DNA from 3 places in the Psychrobacter sp. AOP7-C1-14 genome. Region 1 is predicted to be linked to each of the others. Evidence: predicted binding sites of a transcription regulator. Region 1 holds the regulator's gene; each other region holds the start of a gene.
The links. Region 1 encodes PhoB, which activates phosphate uptake and scavenging genes when phosphate is short. Its sites were predicted from a motif close to TGTCATNAANCTGTCATAA; they were not measured.
Positions count from the first base shown of each region.

Region 1 (5,984 bases):
GGTGAGAATACATTGGGTGGACGTGTGGTCGTGGTGGTAGGACCAGGCGGTGCAGGACATTACTACGCTCATCTAGAAGACTATGCTGACATCTCCCCCAATGACTGGGTAAACCAAGGCGATGTGATAGGTTATGTGGGTGATAGCGGTAATGCAAAAGGAACTCCGCCACACGTGCATTATGGGATCTATATTAACGGCAGTGCGGTGAACCCTTATCCACTTTTGCAAAAGGATTGATAGATATTTGAAAGTATATCGTTGAGCCTAATTTAAAGTAGTGCTAGGTTTATATTAATCAAGAAACTGCTACCGAAAAACTATCCTTAATATAGGTCAGAAATTACATTAATTGGCCGTAGCAGATCTGACATAGTTTGAAGGAAATACCACACTAAATGTTGATCCTTCCCCTTCTACTGAATCGATTTGCAATTGCGCTTCGTGCTGGTGCAATACGTGTTTTACAATCGCTAATCCCAACCCTGTACCGCCTGTTGCACGGCTACGGCCTTTGTCAATACGATAGAAACGCTCTGTCAAACGGGCGATATGCTCTGGCGCAATACCGATGCCATCGTCTTCGACAGCGAAACGACAGCCATCAGACGTCCTTGTCCAACTGATAGTGATATTGCCACCCTTTGGCGTATATTTTATTGCATTGATCACCAAGTTAGACAATGCGCTATTCAAGTACATCTCTGACCCGTATAACCCGTCATAGGTATCTATATGCAAATGAATAATGTGTTTGTACGCTTGGTTATACGCTTGTGCATCGTCGTAGATATTGGTCAGTAGCTTAGTCATATCGATGTAATGCAGCTCGTGCGATTCTTCAATCTCAATTTTAGACAATAGTAGTAAGTCATTTACGATTCTGTTCATACGGGCAGTTTGCTGCGTCATCAACTCAAAACCGCGACGCCATTGTGGCGGCATATCTGGCTGATCGGAGAAATTTTCCAGATAGCCCATCATTACAGTTAAGGGTGTTCTAAGCTCGTGTGAGACATTCGCCACAAAATCCTGACGCATTTGTTCTAAGTGCCGCAGGCGGGTCACATCGTATACAAACAGCAGTTTTTCATCGCCGAAAGGGGTCAATTCGCACTTCAGGTATCGGCTAGGATCTCGCCATGATTCTATATGGACGCCATCGTTAGGTATCGTTGTGCCTTCATAATACTGGCGAAACTCAGGCACGGCGATAAAGTCAAAGATGTTCTGACCTTTATCTTCTGGTTGCAGCAGTAATAAGTCTTGTGCTGCTTGATTCCACCATTCTAGGCCGTCATTGTTATTGAGCAGAATCACGGCATCGCGCAAGGCTCGTAGTGCACTGCCAATTTTTTTGAGTTGCTCTGCTGTACTTTGAGTAGAGATTTGCTCTAGTAAAGCTGATTGCTCACTTTGTGCTGGCGCTATCTTGTCCATTTTTTATCCTTACTACTATCCGCTGCCTCAATATTGCTGCGGCATTATTTGTACAAGATTAACTCGGCTCAATCAGGCTAGAAAATCGATAGCCTGTTCCACGTACCGTCTGTATCAATGTATCACACTCATAAGGCCGCAGTAATTTACGTAGACGTTTGATATGCACATCGATGGTTCGATCTTCAATATATACATTACCACCCCATACCTGATCCAGTAGCTGCGTTCGTGTATAGGCGCGCTCAGGGTGGCTCATGAAAAATGCCAATAGGCGATATTCTGTAGGTCCCACATCAACGATTTTACCCGCAGCTGTCACTCGCTGGCTTTTGGTATCTAAACTTAACTGTCCAATTTCGATAGGTTTGTCGCTACTCATCGCGCTACTACGACGTAGTACAGCTTTGATTCTAGAAATCAGTTCACGAGTCGAAAAAGGCTTGGTCATATAATCATCTGCGCCTGCATCAAGACCATGTACCTTACTATCTTCTTCACTTTTTGCCGTTAGCATAATGACGGGTATTTCAGAGAGTAGCTCGTCGTTTTTTAGCATGCGACAAAAATCCACACCGCTCTTGTCACCCGGTAACATCCAATCTAATAGTATTAACGACGGTCTGTGATCGACCACTTGCTGATGCGCCTCTGACACGTCAGCTGCTTGCAAGCTATCAAATCCAGCCATCTCTAGCGTCATGACAACCATTTCACGAATCGCAGGCTCATCTTCAACAATCAAAATTTGCTCATTATACATAGGACATTCTCGGTGTTAGCGGACAAAATCTAGCATGTAAAAAGGCGATATATACTCACCAGTCTCTATCTATTAAACGGATTAATTATGACAGCTTGATGACACTCTAAAATCAGATTTCTAACAAAAAATTAAGCGGCCCATCATTGACGCTCGACACTTGCATATCCGCACCAAACTGACCCGTTGCTACGTTCGAATGCTTGGTTTTGGCATAATCGACCAGTTGTTCAAATAGCGCTTGCGCAGCAGCAGGTGCCATCGCACCACCAAAGTCTGGTCGACGACCTTTGTCTGTTTTTGCCATCAAGGTAAATTGCGAGACTAATAATAGCCCTCCACCAACCTGCTGAACGTTTTTATCCAGTTTACCAAATTTGGTAGGATCGTCATCATTTTCAAAAATACGATAAGTCAGTATTTTATCGATCATACGCTGTGCAGCAGCAAAATCGTCTTCGTGACCCAAGCCGATATACGCCAATACCCCATGCTCAATCTCACCAATACACTGCTGGTCAACAACCACACTAGCGCGCTTCACCCGTTGTATGAGTGCTTTCATTTACTGATTCCTTAACAGATTATGGCCATACAATAATATGCTGTCCATGATAAAATACCGTCATTAACTTGACTATTATTTATTACATTACACCTTATTTTGGTAGCCTTATTATGAATGTATTTACCACCTTACAACAGCTTGTACCGCAGCAAAAGCTCAGTAAAGTCGCTGGTCGTTTGGCCGCCAGTCGCCACCCTTATGTCAAACGCACTTTTATTCGTAGCTTTGCCAAAGCTTATAACATAAGCTTAGACGAGTACGAGCGCCAAAGTCTGAACGCTTACGAAAGTTTTAATGACTTTTTTACCCGCGAGCTTAGAGAAGACGCTCGTGCCATCGACGCCACTGCAAACGGTATCGTGAGTCCTGCGGACGGTATTATCTCTCAGCTAGGACAAATCGAAGACCACAAGCTACTGCAAGCAAAAGGTCGTCACTATGATATCGGCCAATTGCTTGCTGATAGTGAAGATGGCAGTTATTTTGCTGATGGTAGTTTTGCGACCATCTACTTGGCACCTAGTAATTATCACCGTGTGCATATGCCATTTACCGGCACATTGACCAAGACTCGATATGTACCTGGCACCCTGTTTTCGGTCAACAATACTACGGCGGCTAATGTGCCGGATTTGTTTGCGCGTAATGAGCGTTTGGTCTGTATGTTTGATACCAAGTATGGCAAAGCAGCCGTTGTGATGGTTGGCGCTATGATCGTTGCTGGTATTGAAACTGTCGCCACTGGCAAGATTGCTCGTACTGATGACATATTTGAGTCCGATCATGACATGCAGTTTGCAGCAGGCGAAGAGCTTGGACGCTTCTATTTGGGCTCAACGGCTATCGTGGTATTACCAAAAGCAGCAAAGGCTGATTGGCTAGAGAGTATGCAAGCCAATGGCATCGTGCAAATGGGTCAATTGCTAGGAATGGCAAACGCTCAATAGCATACTTATATAAAAACGATCAAAATATTAGCCCAGTTAAGCGTACCTCATCATGCTTAACTGGGCTTTTTTTATACCTGCTATTTATATAAATTTACGCATCAATCAGCCAGCCCTGTTGAGTGGCATATTTAATATTACGTGAGAGCCAATCATGGATAGGAGGGAAGCTATCTTTGATAAATGCATGAGCACCCGCCACCTGCGAGCGCGTAACACCAAGCTCAACCCACGTTTTACCGTTGGTATTTAGGTTAAGTAAAAACGGCAATAAGCGATCAATGACTCTGAGCAACTGGCTTTCTTTGCTGTTTCCTGTTTCCTGCGCTTCCCAAACCTCACTCAAATCACTAATACCATTGCCTCTCTCACGTTGCAATCTGGCAATGCCTGCACGTTCTTCAACGTGTGCATCAGTACGCGTATCAGCATACAAAAAAGTATCGCCCGCATCAATTTCACCCAAATCATGGACTAATGCCATCTTCAGCAACTTTTCATGATTGACGTCTAGCGCAAATAATTCAGCAATTGACCAACAGGCCATCGCTAAATGCCAAGAATGTTCAGCAGAGTTTTCTTTGCGAGTAGTCTGTGTCACATAGCTGCGGCGATTCACGCGTTTGAGCGCATCTAACTCCAATAAGAAATGAGTAACCTCGTCGATGTTGATATGTGAAGTAGATTCGGAATTAGTGAGTGATATAGAGCTGGCTTGCGACATTATTTTTTCTCTGGTTTTCTCTAGTTATTGGTTTTAATGCTTATAAGTTCTAGCGATTTTAAGTTCCATTGTTCAAGGTATTATAGTTAGTTTGTTATCTAACAATGACCAAAAGACTATTACCGTTATCAAAAAAATAGCGCTTATTTTACCAAGCGCTATCTATTATAAGTTAGAAGATAAATTATTAAATTGAGTCCCTATTTATCCAAGTCTTTAAGCAACTAAAGCCTAACCACCTACTTAATTAGATTAATAATGGTTTTAAATGCAGGATCCTCACTGCTACGGCACAACTCAAATAATATTGATTCGACAGTGCTGATTACCCCACCCGCACGGCGAATACGGCGAATTGCTTGCTTCTTGTCATAAGGAAAACGAGAACCTACCGCATCACCGATAATAACAGGCTGCATCCCATTGTCTAACAAATCTAGTGCTGTCTGCATGATACATACATGCGCCTCAGCACCAAAAAGTAGCACAGTGCTTCGGTTTTGCTGGGCCAAATGGTGCCATGAATCATTGTTATCGCAGGCACTAAACGTCACCTTTTCAAAGCTCTTGGCATTATCTTCTTCGAGTACTTCGCGTAGCTCTGGCAAGGTATCGCCCAAGCCTTTTTTATATTGCTCATTGAGCATGATGGGAACATTGAGCGCCTGTAGCCCTTTAATAAGAGTAATGGTTTTTTTGATGATATTTTCGTGATCATAGATATGCGGCGTTAAGCGCTCTTGCACATCAACAATCATTGCTTGGGTATTCTCACGAGCGATTCGATAGGTACGATCATTAATCATAGTAGACATAGTACACTCCTTGTACGGCTGACAGTTTCAACTAAAAGCTATTTTAGAATTATCATAAACATTGCCACGGTTCATCTTTCTCTTATTTAGTCATAGTTTCATGAATGCGTCAATGGAGATAATTTTTAATCGCTGTAATACTTTGGTTTTCGAATCCATGATTTACTAACTGGCTAAATATTAATTTAACCCATAAAAAAACCTCCAGCCATTATGACTAGAGGTTTTTTATTAGCAGGTAACTACTTATTGAATGTTTAAATAGTCTTACTCATACAAATGAGACTATATGAAATACTCAATATTAAACACGTTCAATAACAGTAGCGATACCTTGGCCAAGACCAATACACATCGTCGCTAGACCGATTTCAGTACCTGACTGTTCCATTGCGTTTAGTAGTGTCACTGTGATACGAGCGCCAGAACATCCTAGTGGATGACCTAGAGCAATGGCACCACCGTTGATGTTGACGATGTCTTGCTTGTCAGTCAAGTTCAGACCTTTTAGTACTGATAGACCTTGAGCAGCAAATGCTTCGTTCAGCTCGATGGTCTGCATATCATCAAGACTCATGCCAGCACGTTTTAGCGCTTTTTGGGTAGCAGGTACAGGACCGTAACCCATGATAGCTGCATCACAACCAGCAACTGCCATGCTACGGATACGAGCGCGTGGTTTTAGACCTAAGTCTTTAGCTTTTTGTGCGCTCATAACTAGCATCGC
Region 1 covers NZ_JBQSVH010000012.1:46,789-52,772, reverse strand. The annotation lists gene ACT3QN_RS09150 (M23 family metallopeptidase) at 1-240, shown strand, start outside; gene phoR (phosphate regulon sensor histidine kinase PhoR) at 349-1,440, opposite strand; gene phoB (phosphate regulon transcriptional regulator PhoB) at 1,499-2,203, opposite strand; gene dtd (D-aminoacyl-tRNA deacylase) at 2,316-2,768, opposite strand; gene asd (archaetidylserine decarboxylase) at 2,882-3,718, shown strand; gene ACT3QN_RS09125 (HD domain-containing protein) at 3,813-4,442, opposite strand; gene ACT3QN_RS09120 (isochorismatase family protein) at 4,682-5,257, opposite strand; gene fadA (acetyl-CoA C-acyltransferase FadA) at 5,562-5,984, opposite strand, start outside.

Region 2 (5,984 bases), on a different contig from region 1:
AATCGATTATCCAGCTTACAAGACCTTCCTACAAGAGATTGGTTACCTGTTACCTGAAGGCGAAGCATTTACGGTTGATACCAAAAATGTCGACGATGAAATCGCGCACATCGCAGGGCCGCAGTTAGTCGTGCCAGTTCGTAATGCTCGCTATGCGCTTAACGCGACCAATGCACGTTGGGGTAGTTTATACGATGCTTTATATGGTACTGATGTTATCAGCAGTGACAATGGTCAAGAAGCAGGCGGTAGCTATAATCCTACTCGCGGTGCTGCCGTTGTCGCTTATGCCAAAGCATTTTTAGATGAGCACTTTGCACTAGCATCAGGCTCATACAATGATGTGACTGGCTTTAAAGTAGTCGATGGCAAGCTAGAGGTCGTACAAGGTGATAGCAGTACTGAGCTACAAGATACTGCTAAGTTTGTTGGCTTTGTCGGTGATGCTGAAGCTCCTACTGGTGTACTGCTCAAAAATAACGGTTTGCATGCTGAGATTCAAATTGATAGTAGCCATCCAGTCGGCAAAGACGATCCTGCAAACATTAAAGACGTACTGCTTGAATCGGCTATGACCGCTATTCAAGATTGTGAGGATTCAGTCGCTGCTGTAGATGCAGAAGAGAAAGTCGAAGTTTATCGTAACTGGCTTGGTTTGATGAACAGCGATCTACAAGAAACCTTTGAAAAAGGTGGCAAAACGCGTACACGTAAACAAAATCCAGATCGTGAATATAATACACCAGATGGTGGCAAGCTGATCTTACCAGGTCGTTCGCTATTATTAATTCGCAACGTTGGTCATCTAATGCAAAACCCTGCTATTTTGGTAGATTTGGGTGAGGGTGAAGAGCAGATATTTGAAGGTCTAATGGATGGTTTGATCACGCCACTATTATCGCTCAATGATATCAAAGGTAAAAACGAGCTATCAAACTCACGCCAAGGCTCAATGTATATCGTGAAGCCAAAAATGCATGGCCCTGAAGAAGTCAAAATGGCCAATGATTTATTCAATGCATCAGAAGACTTGTTAGGTCTAGAACGCAATACGCTCAAAATCGGCATCATGGATGAAGAGCGCCGTATGACGGTCAACTTAAAAGAAGCAATTCGCCAAGCCAAAGAGCGCGTTATCTTCATTAACACAGGTTTCTTAGACCGTACTGGCGATGAGATGCATACCAGTATGAATGCAGGCCCGTTTGTACCGAAAGGCGAGATGAAGTCACAAGCATGGCAGCCTGCTTATGAGCAATGGAACGTCGATATCGGTCTAGAGACAGGACTACAAGGTCACGCGCAGATTGGTAAGGGGATGTGGGCTAAGCCTGATGAAATGAAAGAGATGATGGATACCAAAGCCGCTCATCCGAAGTCTGGTGCTAGCACTGCGTGGGTACCATCACCAACGGGCGCTACCTTGCATAGCATACACTATCATCAAGTGAGTGTGTCTGATGTACAGGACACGCTAAAATCACGCGAGCGAGCGAGTTTAGACGACATCTTAACCATTCCATTAGCAAAAAATACCGACTGGACTGACGAAGAGAAGCAGCAAGAGCTTGAAAACAATGCTCAAGGTATCTTAGGTTATGTCGTACGCTGGGTAAATCAAGGCGTAGGTTGCTCGAAGGTACCAGATATCAACGATGTAGGTCTCATGGAAGATCGTGCTACTTTGCGAATCTCGAGCCAACATATTGCCAACTGGTTGCATCATGGCGTAGTCAGTGAGCAGCAAGTGATGGATACGATGAAACGTATGGCCAAGGTCGTCGATGAGCAAAATACAGGCGATGCTGACTATCAATTGATGGCAGATGATTTTGATGGGTCTTATGCATTCAAAGCCGCCTGTGATTTGGTCTTCAAAGGACGTGAGCAGCCTAGTGGTTATACGGAGCCATTATTGCATCAAGCACGTCTGGATCTAAAAGCAAACGCTTAGATTTATGGGGTAAATAAGATTCATATTAGGGCATACCAAACGAGCAAGTATGATAATTATTCTTGCTTGTTTGTAACTGTGAAATGTGTCAAAAATAAGTCATAAGGCTGTTGTAAGCGCTATTTATTTATCTATAAATAGCGCTTTGTTTTGGTCGACTGACTGATATCCATTACAATAATTTAAGACTATTAGTATTGGTATTAACCAGTGGTATTCGTATCTAATTGAGTAAATAGAAGTTTTTTAGCGATTGCTCAAATATAAGGCGTTATTTGTTATTCGATAATGGATGTATCGAAAAAGCAAAAAAATATGTTGCAAATTATGTCAAAGTTGATATGCTTGTACTCGAAGTATGAGTTTGGTAACGGATGTTACGCACGGAGCAATAAAGACCAAACGTTACATGGCAGTTGCGTTATTTAATCCCAGTCATGTGTGTCATGGTTTTTTACCTTACTGTAATAGCAATTCGCCACACTTGTTTCTGACTAATCTCGGTAGCCAGTTACACATTATATCTTTGAGGATTTGTGACGATACCATTATGGGCGCCAGCTAATAATAGCTTGCTCATTACTACAATTGTAAAGTGGAGATACCCCATGAAAAAACTACTTTTAGCTACAGCAATCGCAGCCCTATCTGTATCTGCAGCCAATGCAGCACCAACTGTATATGGTAAAGCATTCGTTACTGCTGACTACATCAACGCTGACCGTGATGGTAGTGATGATTTATATGACGTAGATAGCGATTCAGTACAAGTTAACTCAAACATCTCACGCCTTGGTTTCAAAGGTTCTGAAGCGATTACTGCTAACACTGATGTTATCTATCAGTTAGAATATGGTATCGCTATTGATGGTAATGATGACAACATTGGTTTTAAAAGCCGTGATACCTATCTTGGTCTAGACAATAAAGACTTTGGTCAGTTCCGTTTTGGTCGTAACTACTCAGTAACTGACTACATCAACAACGTGACTGTGACTGAAGGTTACTGGGATAACCTAGGTGTTAGTAACCTTGATATGGAAGGCGATGTACTTGACGCTGTAACTATGGCTGATGGCGGTCGTGTTAATGACTCTATCGTTTGGATTGCGCCTAAATACAACGGCTTGCCTTTAGAGCTTGCTCTACAATATGGTGCTGATGAGACATTCGTTTCTGACAGTGATGACCGCGACAGCGGCTACGGTGCTTCATTAATGTTTGACCAAGGTACTGGCTTCACTGCTGGTGTTGCGTATGAAAAAGACATGAGCCAAGCTGGTGATCTTCTACGTGGTAGTGCAACTGTTGATCTAGGTAAATATATGACTGCACCAGTTATGCTAGGTGCTATGTATCAAGTAACTGACTTCGATGACGGTGCTGAAGACGAAAAAGGTTTAATCGTAAGTGCTGAAATGGGTCTAAACAACTTTGCTCGTCCAGCCTCTGTATACGTACAGTACAACGGTACTGAAAACCTAGCTGGTATTGACAACCGTGATTCAGATCAAGTAGTTGTAGGTGGTAAATACAACTTCAAAGACAACATGATTGCTCATGCTTATATCGGTAACAACTCTGCCGAAGACGGAGCTAGCAACACTGATCTTGATATCTTCGCATTGGGTGGCGGTCTAGAATACTTATTCTAATATCACACTTAATTAGATTATAAAAAACTCATCCTTCGGGGTGAGTTTTTTTATGTCATAAAGAATCATAGCTACTATGTAAACTTTGGTTTTTTCATCTTACTGTAATATTTGCTTGGTAAAGTTATGTCTAAGCAGTTCTTATGGCTCGCTATATATTATGGTTTCAAAGGTATACAACCTGAAACTATTACATATCTAATGATCTTAGACCATTTATCACTCAAATCGTAAAGTGGAGATATCCTTTGAAAAAATTACTTTTAGCTTCAGCAATTGCAACGCTATCAGTTTCTACTGTTCAAGCAGCCCCAACTGTCTACGGTAAGGCATTTGTGACTGCTAACTATGTCAATGCTGAACTTGATCGCCAGTCGATGGATTTGCCAAATGATGCTATCTATGTCAATGAAGATAACGACTCTGTACAAGTTAGCTCACACTCTTCACGTTTAGGGTTCAAAGGATCTGAAGCAATAACTGCCAATACAGACGTCATCTATCAATTAGAGTATGGTATTAAAATCGATGACAGTGGTTCAGATAACATTGGTTTCAAAAGTCGCGACACTTATCTGGGTTTAAACAACGAAAACTTTGGCCAATTCCGATTCGGTCGTAACTATTCAGTCTCTGATTATGTTAACAATGTGACTGTAAATGAAGGGTATTGGGATAACATTGGTTCGAGCTCTTTAGGTAATAGCAACACACTAACTGAAGCACTTACCTTGACTGATGGTGAGCGTATCAATAACTCAATCGTGTGGATTGCTCCCAAATACAACGATTTACCAGTAGAGCTTGCACTACAGTATGGCGCTGATGAGTCTTTTGTTTCTGATAGTAGTGATCGCGATAGTGGCTTCGGTGCTTCGTTAATGTTCGATCCAGGTACTGGTTTTACCGCAGGTGTTGGGTATGACAAAGATATGAGTGTCACAGGTGAAATTTTACGCGGTAGTGCTAGTGTCGACCTAGGTAAATACGTGGCTTATCCAGTGAAGTTAGGCGCGCTATACCAACAAGTAGATTTTGATGACTCAAACGATGAAGAGAAAGGTTTGGTGGTCAGTGCTGAAATGGGTCTAACCAACTTCTCACGTCCAGCTTCTGTTTACCTACAGTATGATAAGACTGAGAACTTAGCAGGTCTAGGCGGCAATGATTCTGACCAGATCGTATTGGGCGGTAAGTATAAATTTAAAGACAATATGATTGCACATGCTTATATCGGTAAAAACTCTGCAGATTTAGAAAATGGTCTCTTAGTAGTCAGAGACTATGACGACAATACTTCTGAAGAAGTTGTTGCACGCGGTGATGCGGATGTATTCGCTATCGGTGGCGGTTTAGAATATAAATTCTAAAAAATATTAGACAACGCAACAAAAAACTCATCCTTCGGGGTGAGTTTTTTGTTGCGTAGCGTTTTAATAATAGAAAAATGTTTGCTACCAGCACGAAAACATAAGAGTTTCAGACAGTTTGCATTTTTGCCCTATATTTTATGGCGTATTTTTAGTAAAATCCTTCTTTACCAATTACCGACAGAGTACTATGACCAAGTTTATATTCGTGACCGGTGGGGTAGTGTCCTCACTAGGAAAAGGTATCACCGCAGCTTCTCTTGCAGCGGTCTTAGAAGCACGTGGCGTGACTGTCACGATGACCAAAATGGATCCGTATATTAACGTCGATCCAGGTACAATGAGCCCGTTCCAGCATGGTGAAGTATTCGTCACTGAAGATGGCGCAGAGACCGATTTAGATTTGGGTTATTACGAGCGCTTTTTACGTCACTCAAAAATGAGTAAGAGTAATAACTTTACCAGTGGTCGTATTTATCAGAACGTGTTGAATAAAGAACGTCGTGGTGAGTATCTAGGCGGCACTGTACAGGTTATTCCGCATATTACTGATGAAATCAAAAACAAAATCCTTGCCAGTGGCGAAGGGTATGATATCGCTATTATCGAGATTGGCGGTACGGTTGGTGATATCGAATCACTTCCTTTCATGGAAGCCGTACGTCAGATGCAAGTAGAGCTTGGCCGTAATAGAGCTATGCTAATGCATCTTACTTTAGTACCTTATATTGCTAGCGCGGGTGAAACCAAAACTAAGCCAACGCAGCATTCAGTAAAAGAGCTGCGCTCTATTGGCCTACAGCCTGATATCTTAATTTGCCGCTCTGATCATCATATCTCACAAGACAACCGTCGCAAAATTGCGCTATTTACCAATGTAGAAGAGCGTGCGGTCATCATGTGTGAAGATGCCCAAAGTATTTATCAGATACCGCGCACCTTACACGAGCAAGATCTTGATGATTTAATCTGTGAGCGTTTCGGTCTTGATGTGCCTGAAGCTGA
Region 2 covers NZ_JBQSVH010000004.1:107,993-113,976, forward strand. The annotation lists gene ACT3QN_RS05045 (malate synthase G) at 1-1,954, shown strand, start outside; gene ACT3QN_RS05050 (porin) at 2,563-3,609, shown strand; gene ACT3QN_RS05055 (porin) at 3,858-4,979, shown strand; gene ACT3QN_RS05060 (CTP synthase) at 5,170-5,984, shown strand, end outside.
Region 2: ACT3QN_RS05055 (porin) is a predicted target of PhoB. The motif match lies at 3,702-3,720, and genes of this name have one in related genera.

Region 3 (5,984 bases), on a different contig from region 1:
ACTTGCCACACGGGTACGTTGGCAAAAAGAAGCGCTTATGACAGGTGTGCTGCTCGGCGCACTAAACATGGGCAATATTTACGCCTATGTACGGGCACACCAAGTGTTGCATAATTCTCCTAGTATCGTTTTCACTGGTATGAATGTCGGTGTTATTGCAGTGGCGACCTTGATCGGCGTCGGTGTATTCAAAGAGCAGCTAAACCGTGTCAATATAGTAGGATTAGTATTGGCAATCTGCTGTGTAGGGGTACTATTTTTGGCGTAATGCCCCTTACCCAAAAGTATTGTTTTCATAATTTTAACTCTTATTGTCACGTATCCTATATAGGCATACAAATCATCCTATGATAAGGTTATCTACAAATAACACGGCTTGTATGGAATAAAAAAGCTTAGTTTATAATATTTAACTTAACCAATAAAAATAGGATGCAGGCTCAATGGAGTACGATAAGCAATTACAGCGTATAAAAAACAGTTCAGGTTTTATTGCTGCTCTTGATCAAAGTGGCGGCAGTACACCGAAAGCGTTAGAGACTTATGGTGTCAATAGCGACGCTTATGATAATGATGAGGCCATGTTTGATTTGGTTCATGAAATGCGTGCTCGTATTATGACTTGCGACTGTTTTGATAGTGAGCGTGTACTTGGTGCAATTTTATTTGAAGACACCATGGAGCGCGAAGTCAATGGCAAGTCGACGGCTAATTACCTATGGGAAGATAAAAATATCGTACCATTCTTAAAGGTAGATAAAGGTCTGGCTGAGCAAATGAGCGGCGTGCAAGTTATGAAGCCAATGCCGAATCTAGATCTATTATTGGATAAAGCAAAAAATTACCCTGTATTCGGTACTAAAATGCGCTCAGTCATCTATGAGCCAAACGTCGATGGTATCGAGCTTGTAGTACAGCAGCAGTTTGATGTGGCTAAACAAATTATCTCAAAAGGCTTGATGCCTATTGTTGAGCCAGAGGTTAATATTGATAGCACCCAAAAGCATGAGTGCGAGCTATTGCTAAAAGCAGATATTTTACGAAATCTGGAGCGCTTAAATAACGAACATCAAGTGATGCTTAAGCTAACATTACCAGAAGAGGCAGGGTTTTATCAGGAGCTGATTGATCATCCAAACGTACTCAAAGTCGTGGCGCTATCGGGTGGTTATAATCGTAGCGATGCTTGCGCTAAGCTCAAACAAAACCCAGGTATGATTGCGAGCTTCTCGCGTGCCTTTACCGAAGGCTTGAGTAAGCAACAAAGTGATAGCGAGTTTGCTGACACTATCAATAATTCTATCGAAGAGATTTATCAGGCGTCGAAAGTTTAGTAGTATGGTATCAACCGACAATAAAAAGCCCGAACCTGACGGTCAGGCTCGGGCTTTTCTTTGGTAAGGCTGTTCTTTAATAGAGTTATAAAATTCTACACCTCTTTATATAACTGACGTCCTTCGTTGTTATATTTTTTAGTCATTTCAGCCATGCCTTGGCGAATTTCCTCAGCAGTAGCTTCACCAACTTGTCCGACAAGCTCTGTATCTACCTCTTTGATTAGGTGACCAGCCTCGGTTAAGTCGCCCGTTTGCGGCGTTACTCTTTGGTTGGTAGCATCTTTATCTAACCCTGCTGCATATTCACGCACGTTTTGAGTGATTTTCATTGAGCAAAACTTAGGGCCACACATAGAGCAAAAATGTGCCGATTTGTGTGCGTCTTTCGGCAACGTTTCATCGTGATATTCGCGTGCAGTATCAGGATCGAGCGCCAGATTGAACTGATCATCCCAGCGGAACTCGAAACGTGCTTTAGACAGTGCGTTATCACGTGCCTGTGCTCCTGGATGACCTTTAGCAAGGTCAGCAGCGTGCGCAGCAATCTTATAGGTGATGATGCCATCTTTGACGTCTTTTTTGTTCGGTAAACCCAAGTGTTCTTTTGGCGTGACATAGCACAGCATCGCTGTACCAAACCAACCAATCATCGCTGCCCCGATGGCGCTCGTGATATGGTCATAGCCTGGGGCGATGTCTGTTGTTAATGGCCCTAAAGTATAGAAAGGCGCGTCAGCACACAGCTCAAGTTGCAAGTCCATGTTTTCTTTTATGCGGTTCATCGCGACGTGTCCAGGGCCTTCGATCATCACCTGTACATCGTGCTCCCATGCGACCTTGGTCAATTCACCAAGCGTACGTAGCTCACCGAACTGTGCTTCATCATTGGCATCTTGCAAGCAGCCAGGACGTAGGCCATCACCTAAACTAAATGCCACATCGTACTGTTTCATAATCTCGCAGATATCTTCGAAATGCGTATATAAAAAGCTTTCTTTATGATGGGCTAGACACCATTGCGCCATGATAGAACCACCGCGAGAGACGATACCTGTCAGGCGCTTTGCAGTAAGTGGTACATAGCGTAATAGTACGCCAGCATGAATAGTAAAGTAATCTACGCCTTGCTCTGCTTGCTCGATTAACGTATCACGGAATATCTCCCACGTGAGGTCCTCTGCCACACCATCGACTTTTTCTAGTGCTTGATAAATAGGTACCGTACCAATCGGCACAGGCGAATTACGGATTAGCCACTCACGGGTTTCATGAATGTGATTACCTGTCGATAAATCCATAATGGTATCCGCACCCCAACGCGTGGCCCACGTCATTTTGGACACTTCTTCATCAATAGATGAACCCAACGCTGAGTTACCGATATTGGCATTGATTTTCACCAAAAAGTTGCGCCCAATGATCATCGGCTCAGATTCAGGGTGATTGATATTGTTTGGGATAATTGCGCGTCCAGCCGCCACTTCATCACGGACAAATTCAGGGGTGATAATTTGAGGCGTGTTTGCACCGAAGCTTTCGCCATCGTGTTGACGCATATCGGTCAGTTCATGCTGCTTTTGCGTTTCGCGTATGGCGATATATTCCATCTCGGGGGTGATAATGCCGCGACGCGCGTAGTACATTTGCGTGACGTTGCCAGCTTTTCCATCGACATTTTTGGCACGGCTTGGTTTGTCGATATGAGCGAATCTAAGGTTGGCAGTGGTAATATCACGGGCACGAGCTTGTCCGTAAGAGCTAGACAGTCCGCTTAATTGTTCGGTATCACCGCGTTCATTTATCCAGCTTTCACGTAGTTTTGGTAGACCTTTAGTCAAGTCAATTTCGACATTAGGATCGGTATATACACCTGAGGTGTCATACACATAAAATGGCGGATTATGCTCACCGTCTTTATCTCCAGCACCGCCAACAGGCGTATCAGCCAAGCTAATTTCACGCATCGGTACTTGAATGTCAGGTCTTGAGCCTTCGATATAGACTTTTCTTGAGGCAGGTAAAATACGGTGTAAGTCGCGCGCATCTTCTTCGAAACGGGCATCACTTGCGGCACGGTGAGCAGGGGTTTTTAGCGCATCTGCTTTTTTATCTGCTTTGACGTTGTTCGTGTCAGTAGCATTTGAAGCAAGCGTTGTGTTGTCGGCTGAGTTATGCGTTTGGGCTTTCGGTGCAATTGAGGTGGTGTCTGCAGTAGTCATATGCTGTCCTAGCGTGTTGGTTTTTGAATAAAATCAACACCGCCAGTATCTGCGGGGGTAGGCATCCATCATCTAGACAAGTTTATATTATAAACAAACACCATCGACAAAAAAATTGTCGCGAGTGATGGTCATCAAATATTGGACGCAGCTTGATATCCTCTCTTCTTGTCTGATTATGCATCACGCATATTAAGACAGTAGTGACGATAAAAATGTATTTCTACGCGCCCTTTGTCATAAATAACAAAGTGCTTAAGACTTCCCTGCGTCGGTACTAACCGCATCAGGTTCGGCGGGTGATCTCTCAGCGAATGTATCAAGGCAGCTACTTTAATAAAGCAAATTTAATAAAGTGAGCCAAAAATACACCGCACCCCGAGTCTGTCAGTGTTGTAAATCAGTTTTTATACTAACAAAATTATGTAGTAACAGCTAATGATATTTGGATGTGAATATCCTATATCACACACGCGGATCAATATTTTCGTGAATAATTTTTCTGATGTTAATAGGTGAGGGTGCTCAGTATTACTAGGCTGCAGACAAATTGTTCAAATATTATGTAAAGCGAATTAAGGATTCTAGAAGTTGTCATTAAAGTGTCATAAAGATTTGGCAAGATAACACGCATATCACAAGCAATGCTTTTTTATACCGTTGTTAAACTTCAGGAGTCTTACATGCGTTATTCGTTATTAGCAGTGGCCGTCAGTTGTACATTAATGCTTACGGCGTGTAATCAGTCAACAGATACGACAGAGCCAACTGCTGACACTAGCAGTAGCGCTGTGACAACAGCTGAAACAACCTCTCAAACAGCATCTTCTGCTACGTCAGATTTTAAATCTGCTGAAAACATCGCTATGAACATTACAGGTGCAGGTGCGTCGTTCCCGCAGCCTATCTACGCGAAATGGTCATATGACTACAATGCTGCGACCGGCGGCCAAGTCAACTATCAGTCGATTGGTTCATCTGGTGGTATCAAACAAATTCAATCAAAAACAGTAGATTTCGGTGCTTCTGATGCACCGATGACGCCTGAAGAGCTAGACGAAGCAGGTTTGATTCAGTTCCCAACAGTCATCGGTGGTGTGGTACCAATCGTCAATATTGATGGCGTTGAGCCAGGTGCACTAAAGCTGGACGGTACAACGTTGGCCGATATCTATTTAGGTAAAATCAGTAACTGGAATGACCCTGCTATTCAAGCCATGAACCCAGACCTGACCTTGCCAGACGCAGCAATCACAACGGTTTTCCGCTCAGATGGATCAGGTACGACTTTCAACTTTACTGATTATCTTGCCAAGGTTTCACCAGACTGGAAAGACACCGTTGGCGTTGATAAAACTGTTAAGTGGCCGACCTCTGCTACTGGTGCAGGTGGTAAAGGCAATGAAGGTGTTTCAAGCTACGTAAACCGCATGAAAAACTCTATCGGCTATGTTGAGTATGCTTACGCTAAGCAAAACAAAATGTCACATACTGCGCTAGAAAATGCAGCTGGCAACATCGTACAGCCATCTGCTGAGACATTTGCTGCGGCAGGTGATATTGACTGGTCACAACAAGAAGGCTTCTATAAGGTCATCACCAACTCTGAGACTGACCAAGCATGGCCAATCGCTGCTGCGACCTTTATCTTGGTACATAAGCAACCAGAAAATCCTCAGCAAGTCGCAGGCGTGTTGAACTTCTTTGACTGGGCTTATAGCCAAGGTGATGATGATGCTATGGCATTAGACTACGTACCATTTTCTGACACAGCAGTAGCCTTGTTCAAAGAGAAGTGGAATGAAGTCCAAGGTAGCGATGGACAACCTGTTTACAAGCCAGCTCAGTAATTTGTTTCTGCTAAATACTATTTAGCATCCAACAAGTTACCCTCTCGAATAACTATTCTCCGGTAGTTGTTTGAGAGGTTTTAACACAGCAAATTTGTTGAATACATCTCGATAGAGATATTTACTCATACTGTTTAAGTTTGTTGTGTTAAAACCTGAGATACATCTTTTTAATATTTCGATTCATCCCATTCAATGCTGAGACACTTATGACAGACTTAAGGTCCCAACTGGCTAAACAAAAACGTTACGACGCTTTATTTGTGAATTCTACCAAAGCGTTTGCCATACTCGTCCTCCTATCTCTAGGGGGCATTTTGGTGTCTCTAATTATTGGAGCATGGCCGAGTATTCAAGAGTTTGGTTTGGGGTTTTATACCAGTAATAATTGGGATACAGTTGCCAATGAATACGGTGCATTAGCGCCTATTTACGGTACTTTAATTACTTCATTTATCGCCATTGTTATTGCTGTTCCAGTCAGTTTCGGTATTGCCATATTTTTAACCGAGATGTGTCCTAAGTTTCTCAAAAAACCCCTTGGTATCGCCATTGAGTTATTGGCTGGTATCCCATCT
Region 3 covers NZ_JBQSVH010000002.1:103,279-109,262, reverse strand. The annotation lists gene ACT3QN_RS03200 (EamA/RhaT family transporter) at 1-268, shown strand, start outside; gene ACT3QN_RS03195 (fructose bisphosphate aldolase) at 444-1,334, shown strand; gene thiC (phosphomethylpyrimidine synthase ThiC) at 1,430-3,556, opposite strand; TPP riboswitch at 3,803-3,947, opposite strand; gene pstS (phosphate ABC transporter substrate-binding protein PstS) at 4,240-5,406, shown strand; gene pstC (phosphate ABC transporter permease subunit PstC) at 5,616-5,984, shown strand, end outside.
Region 3: pstS (phosphate ABC transporter substrate-binding protein PstS) is a predicted target of PhoB. The motif match lies at 4,149-4,167, and genes of this name have one in related genera.